DNA from 2 places in the Leifsonia shinshuensis genome. Region 1 is predicted to be linked to the other one. Evidence: riboswitches for the same ligand, from Rfam matches in the RefSeq annotation. Region 1 holds a riboswitch; the other holds the start of a gene.
The links. A riboswitch is a leader RNA that binds a small molecule or an ion and turns the genes downstream of it on or off. The one in region 1 is predicted to bind magnesium.

Region 1 (5,870 bases):
GCCCTCGATGAGGACTTCGGCGTCGAGCCTGGAGAGCTCGTGGCCCTTCTCCGTGGTGGCGTCGAGGTGGCTGCTCATGGCGTGGACGATGATGTCGGGTTCGCTGAGGAGTTCGCTCAGCCGCGCCCGGACCTCCGGCTCCCGCGCGTCGTCGACGAGCACGGTGAGGGCGTAGGCGCCGATGGTGTCCGTCTTGGCCACGGGCGCCCGGTCGACCAGCCGGCCCAGCGGACGGAGCAGCAGGTGGATGGCCAGCACGATGCCGGTGGTGGTGAGCGCGGGGACGACGTGGCCGCCGGCGGCCTGGCAGCCCACGGCGGCGGAGCACCACAGAGTGGCGGCGGTGTTCAGCCCCTGCACCGTGAACCCCTGCCGCAGGATCACACCACCGCCGAGGAACCCGACACCCGAGACCACGTACGCGGCGATCTGCAACGGCGCCTGGGGCACATTGGCCTGGATGCCGAAGAGGACGAACGCGGCCGCGCCGACGGCGACCAGTGATTGGGTGCGGAGTCCAGCGGTGCGGGAGCGGTACTGTCGCTCCAGCCCGATGAGGAGGCCGCATCCGCCCGCGAGCAGCAGCCGCAGCAGGTAGTCCAGGTCGGTGATGCTCACGGGTGATGCTCCTTCAGGCCTCAGGCGGGTCGCGGGTCGCGTGGTTCCGCGATCAGGGGGCGCGGGTACGCCCGCGTTCGCGCCAGTCGTCGGGGATGGACTCCTCGAGGGCGTCGTCCACGGTGATGATGCCGACGAGCTCTCCGTCATCCGCGACCACGGGCACCGACAGCAGGTTGAAGTCGGCCATGGTGTTCACGACGGCGACGGCATCGTCCGACGGGGCGACCGCGACCGGCTCGGTCTCGGCGATCTCGCTGACGGGTGCTTGCGGGTCGGCGCGGAGGAGCTCGATGAGGCCGACGGCGCCGATCAGGCGGTTCTCGGCGTCGACGACGTGAACGGTGGTGAGCGCCTGGTCCTGCATGCTTGCGTCGCGCACCGCCTCCACGGCGTCGCGGGCGGTGGTGTCGGGAGGGACAGCCAGGTACTCGACGCCCATCATGCCGCCGGCGCTTCGGTGCTGGTAGCGCATCAGCCGCAGCACATCCTCCCGCTGCGGAGCCGGCAGCGCATCCAGGACGTCCGTCCGCCGATCCTGCGGGAGATCGAGGATGGCGTCGACGACGTCGTCCGCGTGCATGCGGCTCAGGACCGCCGCGATCTCCGCGGTGTCCCTGCTCCTGAGCACGCGGGCCTGCTCGTCGTCGTCGAGCTCTTCGATGACGTCGGCTTCCAGCTCCGGGTCGCCGTGCAGGTGCTCGAACAGGTCGGCGCGCTCGCTCTGGGTCGCTGATTCGATGACATCGGCGATCTCGGCGGCACGGAGACCGTCGAGCCGGCGGAAACGCGAACGCAGCGCCGCCGACGGCGCGTGACCGATCAGAGCGTCGAACGATTTCCAGTCCCGGACCGGATGGTCGCGTCGACCACGCCACAGCGGCGCGCTGACGTCGACCCCCGTGGCCACCCAGCCCTGGCCGTCGTACCGGATGGCGATGTCGTAGGCGCGGACCAGCCGGGCGTGCTCGACATCGACCAGACGGTGTCCGAGCACGGCCTCCTTCAACAGCACCTCGCCGGGCCGCCGCTCGAACGGCCGAAGATCCAGGCGGGCCGTGCCGAGGGTGATCGACCCATCGCCGAGCTCCGTGATGCTCTCGGCCGGGACGAACACGGATCGGCCGCCGACCCGCGCCACCAGTCCGGTGACGGCAGGGTAGCCTTCGGGTCCGAGGCGGACGATCAGGTCGGCCAGAGCGCCGATCTGGGTGCCGTGCCCGTCGCGGATCGGGCCGCGCAGCAGGCGGGAGAGCATCACCGTGGTGTCGGCGGTGGTGACTGCGTCGTTCATGACTTCCACGTCCTTTCAGCAGAATTATGCGGGTGAGCGGGTCAGTGGCCGAGGGCCAGTTGCACGACCCGGACGATGACCAGGATCATCGCGATCAGCAGGTACCCACGGAGGACGCTGAGCCCGAGCCGGCGCCCGGTCGAGAGCTTCGGCGGGTTCAGCAGCGCCAGGGGCGGCATCCGCCAGCCGGCCCGGTCGCTGCGGGCGACCGCCGGCGCGGCCGGGGCGGGGTGCCGCAGCCGCCAGATGCCGAAGGCGACACCGACCGCCACCGACAGTGCGCCACCCACGGCGAGGATCAGGACGATCTGGCCGCTGGTGATGCTCGGGAAGATCACACTCGCCGTCAGGACCAGCGACAGTATCACGAGCACCGCGATCACCGCGGAGGTGAACACGTTGAGCCAGCGCCCGTTCACCCACGGCCCCAGCACTTCCTTGTCGTTGCACAGCAGAAGCAGGAACACCGTCGCCGACGGCAGCAGCACCCCGGCGAGGACCTGCACACCGACGGTGATCAGCCCGAGCGGGCTGCCCGGCAGCACCACCACCGCGGCGGCTACAAGGAGCAGTCCGGCGAACACCGCGTAGAACCCCTTCGCATCGCGGACCTTGCGGTGCAGGGAGTGCTTGAGCCCGAGGGTGTCGCCCAGCGCGTACGACGTGGACAGGCCGACCGCGGCCGCACCGATGATGGACGCGTCGATCAGTGCGATAGCGAACAGGATGCCGGCGACCTTCCCGACGTACTTTCCGATCCCGGCGGCGACTCCGGCCGCGTCGGTGAAGTTGCCGAACTCGGGCTGCCCGGCGAAGACCGCGGCCGGGACGGCCATGAGGATCGCGCCACCGATGACCACGATGACGATCCCCACCCACAGGTCGACCTTCTCGTAGGGGATGAACCGGGGAGTGATGCGCTTGTCGATGATGTAGGACTGCTGGAAGAACAGTTGCCACGGCGCCACGGTGGTGCCGACGATGCCGATGATCAGCAGCATCACCGTCGACAGCTCCGCCCCGGCCGGGAGCCCGGGCACGAAGAACCCGCGCGCCACCTCGGTGAGCGACGGGTGCGCGAGGAACGCCAGCGGGACCAAGATCAGCGACCCGAAGATCAGGAACATGCACAGCCGTTCGAACCGCCGGAACGATCCCGTGGACGCCGCAGCGATGATCACCACCGCGGCGATGATGACGCCGGGGATCTGTGGCAGCCCCAGGTAGCTCAGCCCCAGGCTGATCCCGATGAACTCGGTGACGATGGTCAAGGCGTTCAGCAGGAACAGGTCGATGACGCTGAACGCGCCCCAGAACTTCCCGAACCGCTCCAGGATCAACCGGGCGTGCCCCACCCCCGTCACCGCCCCGAGCCGCAGCACCATCTCCTGGTTCACGTAGAGCACCGGCACCAGCAGCAGCAGCGTCCACAGCAGGCTGTACCCGTAGTTCTGACCGGCCTGCGTGTAAGTGCCGAAGGCACCCGCGTCGTTGTCGCCCACCATCACGATCAGGCCGGGACCCACGATCGCCAGAAGCGTCTTCAGCTTCGCGGACAGTTTGGTCCGTGCGGCGTCGTCTCCGACGGGGATGGTGCCGAAGGCACCCTGGATATCGCCGACGTGCGCCGAATCGAGGACGGCGTTCTGTGGGGGCGGGGTCTGCATGGTCGAGGGCATGGCGAATCGCTTTCTCTTCGGCGGCGCGCGGGGAATCGGCGCGCGCCGTCGCGGGCACGAGCAGGAAAGGTGGCCGCGTTCGGCGGCCGGAACGGGTCGGAAGGACGCGTTCAGAGCAGGGAGGAGGGAGCGATCGGCTCCCGTCTATCGCACTCGCTCATCGCTCACCTCCCGTTTCGGATCCCGCGTGCCTCCAGGACCGCCGAACCCGGCGGCGCCTCTCCACGTAAGACCTTTGGCACTCCGCGACGTCACCCGGGAACCGGGAGCCAATCGGGGCCACCCCTTAAGCCGGGGAGACCTGTCCTGACCCATGGCGTCTCTCGACATTTGGGGTCGCTGGCATGTGTTCGCGAAGGAGCCTCAGCTAACGATCGGCACCTACAAACGTGATGGTACACCGAAAATCGCTTATCTGCATATATACGCAGATGAAGATTTTCGCAGCCATCGGCGGAGCTTCCACCCCGTCGATTTCACGGCGTCAGGTCGATGGTAGGGCGGACTTCAGACGGCCGCCAGCAAGCTGAGCCACGCCTAACCTGGCGGGCCCGTTCAGTCACGTAGGCCTCGCGCCGATCTTCATAGCCAGTTCATCGGCATCGTTCACCCGCGTGCCACTTTCGGAGGGTGCTGCGTTCAGTGCGCGCCAAGAGCGTGTGTTCGTCTGGGGCGCGGTTCCCTGTGAGCTCTCCGGCGTCGATCAGGTCTTATCGAAGGAGAAGTGATGTCGTCGAAATCTCGTGGGCTGCGTCGCGGCCTCGTCGCTGTCGGCCTGGCCGGCGTCGCCGCGCTCGCGGTCGCCGCTCCCGCGCTGGCGCAGCCGACCGACGGTCACGGTGAGCGCAGTAACGCTGAGCACAGCGTGCACCTCGCCAAGGGCGACCTGCTGGTCAGCAGCGGCCTGCCTCGGCCGTCGGCAACCAGATGCACCTTGGTCGTCAGCCCGCCGCGAGACCGTCCGATCCCGTGATCAGGCGGCTCGAACCACGGATTCTTGTGATTCGGCAGAGCCCCTGTGGTGCGTGCGAGAGTCGCACCGTGCTGATGCACGCGTGTGATCGTGGAGTCGATCGACACGACCCAGTCGATCTTCCCCGCCGGGTCGGACTGCTACTGCACCTCGGCAAGCAACTTCTCCCAGGTGCCATCCTCGGCCCACCGGTTGAACCGCTTGTAGATCGAGTTCCACTTCCCGAACCGCTCCGGCACGTCCCGCCACGGCGCACCGGTTCGGTACTTCCACGCCATTCACTCGACCGCAAAGCGGTGATCCGCCCACGGCCGAGACCTCCCCGTCGACACCGGCATCAGCGGCTCCAGCACGGCCCACACCTCGTCAGAGACCTCGTGTCGCGTCACCGTTCAAGACTCGCCAACCAGAACCGGAAACCACTTGATCAACACGCTCTAGGTGCCGAGCGTCGTCGTCGGAGCGTCGGAGCGTCGGAGCGTCGGAGCGTCGGGGCGCGAGTCGATCGCCGAGGTCTGTTCCGGATCCACCAGCGCGTTTACTCGTGCGTCGAGCTGGCCCAATGGCGTGCCCATCACTTGCTCTAGAGTGCGATTTCCCGTTGAACCGAAGATGGCCAGGGACGAGGCGATCGGCCGCACTACAGCGGCTGCCGCTGCCGCGTCGTCGACATCGAAGAAGCTCCCGACCGCACTCACGACGGCCGAGGCCGCACCTGGTGCGATCGCCGAGACGACGCCTATCGTGACGGCCGCGGAACCGAGGTCGGCCGCGATGCTGCTCTCCCGCTCTCGTGCGTCATCGAGTTGCCGTTCGTAGACCACGCGGCGATCGAACGTGTCCTCGTCCACGGGCCCGTAGTCCAGGGACTCGACCTCCTCGCGGAACCGAGCGCTCGACTCGATGTTCTCCGGGGTGTTCTGCGCCCACCAGGCTTGCGCCTCACGTCGTGCCGCTTCAGCGGCGTACAGCTGCTCCGCAGCCGAACGTTCCGCGACACGTGCCGCCTTCAGACCACCGTCAGTGGACTCGGTCACCCACCGATCCCACTCCTGTGCGACGGCGTTCCGCCCAGGCAGCGCAAGAGCGCTACGGCTGGCGACGTCGGAGCGCAACCGATCAGCCGTCCGCTGACGCAACCTCCGGAAGAGGATCGAGGCCGCCGCCAGGCGCCGATCCGCGCGCATGATCCGCGCCGCGTCGGCGCCGAGCTGCGCGCGAAGCGGCGCCACGTAGGCTCGACGGCTCGTGAGTGCTGCGTCGGCCGCGCTGTGGCGGTTCGTCGCTGCAACCTCGCGGGAACGCG
Region 2 (5,870 bases), on a different replicon from region 1:
ACGACGGAGGTCCAGCCCGCGACCGCGAAGAACGGCGGCGCCGACGCGAGCAGGGTGCAGCAGGCGAACGTCAGCCAGCGAGGGAGCCGCTGGCCCAGCCACGCCGTGAGCAGCACGCCGGCCAGCATCCCGAGCCCGGAGGCGCCGCCGACCACCCCGAACGCGACCGCGTCGTGCACCCGGTCGTGCGCCCAGACGGGGAGGAACACCGCGCTCATCGCCTGGTCCAGCAGGTTCGTGAGGACGATCAGCGCCATCAGACTGAGCAGCAGCCGGTCGGCGCGGAGGAAGCGCAGCCCTTCCCGAAGCTCGGCGAAGTACGCGCTCGGGCCGAGCCGTGGCGGGGCGGGCGCAGCCGGAGCCTCCGCCGGGACCTGCTCGATCCGTGGCACCGTCACCGCGACCACCACCACCGCGCACAGGAAGGTCAGGCTGTCGATCAGGATCGTGACCGCCGGCCCGGCGAGCGCGACCAGCACGCCCGCGAGCGGCATCCCGACCAGCAGCGCCGCCCGGTTCGCGCCCGAGTAGAGGCCGACCGCGCGCTCGTCGCTCCAGCGGGCCAGCCGCGCCAGGGGCGGGATCATCGGCGTGGAGGCCGCGTCCGCCGCCCCTCGGACGGCCCCGGCGATGGCGACCAGCCCGACCAGCGCGCCGAGCGGGAGCTCGTGCAGCGCGCCGAGCAGGAACACCCCGAACACCGCGGCCGCTGCGACGAGGTTGCCGATCAGGAACGTCCGCCGCAGCCCGACCCGGTCGACCAGCGGGCCGGCCGTCGCCTGCAGCAGCACGTACGGCGCCATCTCCGCGAACCCGACGAGGCCCGTGGCGACCGCGCTGCCGGTCGTGACCAGTACGAGCCACGGGATGGCGATGGCCGACAGCGCTGTGCCCGCGCCGGAGACCAGGTAGGCGCCGATCAGTCCGAGAAGCGGAGCGCGGCGTGCGCCGGTGGCGCTCACGGCGTCCTTCTTCATGGCTCCGGGAACAGCTGGAACTGCGCGTGCACCCGCGTACCGTCGCCCTCCGCCCCCGGCTCCCTCCGGAACCGCGTCACGAGTTCCCGCACGGCCGCTGTGACCTCCCGCGCCTGCTCGACCGTGAGCGTGAGCGGCCAGTCGCTGACCGTCCACGGCAGCTCCGGCAGCTCTTCCACCTGGCTGGACAGCGTGTCCACCCAGGCCAGCACCCGCCGGTGCGACTCCTCGGCGTTGAGTCGCACGAACTGCACCGCCTGGTCGACGGTCTCCTCGGTCGCGGCGTCTCCGGGCACGCGGAACGAGAAGGAGGTCGACCGGTGCACCGCGCGCCACCAGCGGTCGCGGTCGTTTCCGCGTTCGGCGTCCTCCACGATGAAGCCGTGCTGCGCGAGCACGCGGAGGTGGTAGCTCGTGACGCCCGTGGACTGCCCGACGCGCCGGCCCAGCTCCGTCGCGGTGGACGGCCCATCCGCCTGCAGGAGGTCGAGCAGCCGGAGCCGCAGCGGGTTGACCAGCCCGCGCATGGCGGAGGGGCTGAGCAGCACATCCTGCGCCGGATCCAGCCCCGGGAACGGGTTCGCGTCGTCGGTCATGCCTGGCAGTGTAATCGCAGAAAAGATTCTGCAAAAGAGTTTCTGTGATATTGGCGACGGCGTCTCGTTAGGGTCCCGTTAGGGTTCGCGCCGCTCGCAGCGGATGTCTGCTACGGTTCTCGACGGCAGAACTTCGTTAGGTGAGGCTTCTGCGCGAACACAGGCCACTGATCTGACGACGTCGAGAGACGCCCAAGATCAGGACAGGTCTCCCCGGCTTAAGGGGTGATCCCAAGTGGCTTCCCCGGATCCGGTCGGATCGCGGGATACGTCGCGCAGTGCCGAAGCTCTTACGTGGGAGTCTCGCCCCTGGCCGTGCCGCCGTGGGTGACGCCTGGCGCACGCCTGCCCCCGAATGCGAGGAGGTGATCCGTCGTGAGCGACGACCATAGTCCGTCCCGTCCCTGCTGCGCTCCGTCGACGGCGGCCTCCACGCGTTCCACGCCAGGCCGACCCTGACCTCCGCGCGGCACGACGACGCCCTCAGCACGTCCCCTGTCGTTCTCTGCCGCGCCGGCCTCAGCCGGCCGCGGCCCAGGGAGGTCTTGTCATGCCCCTGCTCCGTACCGTTCCCGGCGCCGGCACGCTCCGCCGTGTCCGCTTCCGCTGGATCGACATCCTGGTCGCCGTCGCGATCGTCGTCCTCTTCTACCTGGTGATCCAGGCGACTGCCGGCGCCTCCGCGCCCGTGCGGCTCGCCGAAGTGCCGTCGTCCATCGACACGAACCCGGCGCTGCTGCCGTACTACGCGCTGCGCTCGCTGCTGCGGATGTTCGCTGCGCTCGCCGCGTCGCTGGTGTTCACCTTCGTGGTCGCCACGGCCGCCGCCCGGCTGCCGCGCGCCGAGAAAGTCATCCTGCCCGCTCTGGACATCCTGCAGTCCGTCCCGATCCTCGGCTTCCTGTCTGTGACCGTGACCGGGTTCATCGCGCTCTTCCCAGGCTCGACCCTTGGCCTGGAGTCGGCGGCGGTGTTCGCGATCTTCACCTCGCAGGTGTGGAACATGACCTTCGCGTTCTACGCGTCGCTCACCAGCCAGCCCCGCGACCTCGACGAGGCCGCCCGGCTGATGCGGCTGACGAAGTGGCAGCGGTTCTGGAAGCTGGACGTCCCGTCCGGGATGATCCCGCTGGTCTGGAACGGCATGATGAGCTTCGGCGGCGCCTGGTTCTTCCTGGCCGCCTCCGAGGCGATCACGGTTAACAACCACAGCTACGCACTCCCCGGCGTCGGAGCCTACGTCGCATCGGCGGTGGAGGCCGGCCAGCTCGATCGGGTCGGCTGGGCGATCGTCGCCATGGCGAGCATGGTGCTCGGCGTGAACTTCCTGTTCTGGCGGCCGCTGGTCGCCTGGGCGGAGCGGTTCCGCCAGGAGGACACCGCCCCGACCGACCGTCCGCGCAGCGTGGTGCTCGACGTGGTCAGCCGCTCCTGGCTTCCGCGCGTCGTCGAGCGCGGGTTCGCCCCGATCGGGCGCGGGCTCGACCGGGCGACCCGGCCGTTCGGGCTGGCCGAGCATCCGCTCCGGGTGCCGGAGGTGCGAAAGCGCACGCTGGATGTCGCCGTGACGGTGCTCGTCGTCGCCGCGATCGTGCTCGGTGCTGTGGCCTCGTACCTCTTCATCCAGCGCTCGCTGGGGTTGGGCGCGTTCCTGGAGGCGTTCGGGCTCGGCGCGGTCACCATGGCCCGTGTGGTCGTGATCCTGCTGTTCGCGACCATCGTCTGGGTCCCGGTCGGGGTGTGCATCGGCATGAACCCGCGGATCAGCCGGCTGGCCCAGCCGATCGTGCAGCTGCTGGCGAGCTTCCCGGCGAACTTCCTGTTCCCGTTCGCGATCGCGTTCTTCGTGGCGACGAGCATCCCGCTCGACTACGGCGGCATCCTGCTGATGGCGCTGGGGTCGCAGTGGTACATCCTGTTCAACGTCATCGCAGGCGCGAGCGCCATCCCGACCGACCTGCGGCAGGCGATGGACAGCTTCGGCGTCGGCCGGGTGCAGCGCTGGCGGAGGCTGATCCTCCCGGCGATCTTCCCGGCCTACGTCACCGGCGGCATCACCGCGGCCGGCGGCGCGTGGAACGCCTCCATCGTCGCCGAGGTCGTCACCTACGACCACCACACCTACACCGCGACCGGCCTCGGCGCGTACATCGCCGACGCCACCCAGACCGGCGACATGGCGCGCGTGCTCGTCGGCGTCATCGTGATGTCCGTCTTCGTCGTCGGACTCAACCGTCTGTTCTGGCGCCGCCTGTACGCGGTCGCCGAGAAGCGCTTCAGCCTGTGAGGAGGGCTCCAATCATGACCACCACGAACACCGCACTCATCGACGTCCGCGACGTCACCAAGTCGTTCGCCACCGACGGCGGCGAGAAGACCGTGCTCTCGGGCGTCTCGCTCACGATCCACCAGGGCGAGATCGTCGCTCTGCTCGGCCGCTCCGGCTCCGGCAAGAGCACGCTGCTGCGGTGCATCGCCGGGCTGATCGCGCCGACCTCCGGCACGGTGTCGTTCAAGGGCGGCGTGCTCAACGGCGCCAACCCGGGCACGGCTCTCGTCTTCCAGTCGTTCGCGCTGCTGCCCTGGCTGACTGTGCTCGAGAACGTCGAGCTGGGGCTGGAGGCCAAGGGCGTCCGCCCGGAGGCGCGACGCGAGCGCGCCCTCCGCGCGATTGACCAGATCGGCCTCGACGGGTTCGAGTCCGCCTACCCCAAGGAGCTCTCCGGCGGGATGCGGCAGCGCGTCGGCTTCGCCCGTGCCCTCGTCGTGGAGCCCGACGTGCTGCTGATGGACGAGCCGTTCTCGGCGCTCGACGTGCTCACCAGCGAGAACCTGCGCGGCGAGCTCGTGCGGATGTGGGGCGACGGCACCCTCCCGACCCGCACGGCGCTGATCGTCACGCACAACATCGAGGAGGCCATCCAGCTCGCCGACCGCGTGGTCGTGCTCGACTCCAACCCCGGCCGGATCAAGGCCGAGCTGACCGTCGACCTGCCGCAGCCGCGGGACCGCCGCAGCCCGGAGTTCGAAGCGCTCGTGGACGAGGTCTACGGCATCCTCACCGGCCAGCGGGCCGAGCCGCGTGCGACGGCGCCCGGCGGGGCCGGCCCGGCCGGCGCGGCCGTCGACCTCTCCCTCGCGGCGGCGGCCGCGAGCGCGAACGAGATCGACTTCCCGCTGCCGGAAGCGAGCACCGGTTCGCTCGGCGGCCTGGTCGAACTGCTCGCCGAGCGCGGCGGGACGGAGGGCCTGGCCGAGATCGCCGACGAGCTCCGCTACGAACTGGACGACCTCCTCCCGGTCGTGGACGCCGCCCAGCTCCTCAAGCTGGCCCGGCCGCAGGGAACCGAGCTGCGGATCACCGAGCAGGGCCGGCGGTACGCGGCCGCCGACCTCCTGCGAGCGAAGGAGCAGTTCGCGACCCTCGCGATGGAGGCCGCCCCGCTGGTCCGCCGCATCGTCCGTGACCTCCGGCACACCGCTACGGGCGCCATCCGCGCCGACGACATCCTCACCGCGCTCAGGGCGCACTTCGGCGAGGACGACGCCCAGCGACAGCTCGACACCGCGATCGACTGGGGCCGATACGGCGAGCTGTTCGAGTACGACGCCGACACCGGCCGGCTGCTGCTCTCGACGCACCCGGACGCCGAGCAGGAGGAGAGCGCATAGAAAAATGACATTAACCTCCAAAAAGGAGTTACACTACAAAAGGAGGTGAATGTCATGAAGCTGGAGACCCGGAGGTGGTGGGCGCTCGGCGCCGTGAGCCTGAGCGTGCTGGCGGTCGGGATCGACGGGACGGTGCTCTCGATCGCGTTGCCGACGCTGGCCGGGGCGCTGCACGCGTCCGAGACGCAGCTGGAGTGGTTCTCCTCCGGCTACCTGCTCATGCTCGCCGCCGCCGTGCTCCCGCTCGGGCTGCTCGGCGACCGGTTCGGGCGCAAGGCGGTGCTGCTCGTCGCGCTCGCGACGTTCGGGGCCGGCTCCGCGCTGTGCGCGTTCGCGACGACGCCCGAGGTGTTCCTGGTGGCGCGGCTGCTGATGGGCGTCGCAGGCGCGGGCGTCGCGGTGATGGCGCTCTCGGCGCTGACGGTCTTCTTCGACGAGGCATCCCGGCCCAAGGCGGTCGGGGTGTTCTCGGCGGCGAACTTCCTGTCATTGCCGCTCGGGCCGATCCTCGGCGGCTGGATGCTCGCCAACCTCTGGTGGGGCTGGGTCTTCCTGCTCAACCTCCCCGTGGTCGCGATCGGGCTGGTCGCCGTGGCGCTGCTCGTCCCGGAGTCGAAGGCGGCCG

Region 2: it holds a riboswitch for magnesium, as region 1 does, so the genes downstream of both, F1C12_RS15945 (ABC transporter permease) here and F1C12_RS21750 (Nramp family divalent metal transporter) in region 1, are expected to answer to the same signal.

Annotation. Positions count from the first base shown of each region.
Region 1 covers NZ_CP043642.1:18,550-24,419, forward strand. Annotated here, with positions in the region: gene F1C12_RS21740 (MgtC/SapB family protein) at 1-618, opposite strand, end outside; gene F1C12_RS21745 (magnesium transporter MgtE N-terminal domain-containing protein) at 671-1,912, opposite strand; gene F1C12_RS21750 (Nramp family divalent metal transporter) at 1,954-3,591, opposite strand; M-box (ykoK) riboswitch at 3,805-3,973, opposite strand; gene F1C12_RS21755 (hypothetical protein) at 4,319-4,564, shown strand; gene F1C12_RS21760 (transposase) at 4,705-4,842, opposite strand; gene F1C12_RS21765 (hypothetical protein) at 5,002-5,870, opposite strand, start outside.
Region 2 covers NZ_CP043641.1:3,265,376-3,271,245, forward strand. Annotated here, with positions in the region: gene F1C12_RS15935 (MFS transporter) at 1-962, opposite strand, end outside; gene F1C12_RS15940 (winged helix-turn-helix domain-containing protein) at 974-1,573, opposite strand; M-box (ykoK) riboswitch at 1,699-1,880, shown strand; gene F1C12_RS15945 (ABC transporter permease) at 2,124-3,860, shown strand; gene F1C12_RS15950 (ABC transporter ATP-binding protein) at 3,875-5,245, shown strand; gene F1C12_RS15955 (MFS transporter) at 5,300-5,870, shown strand, end outside.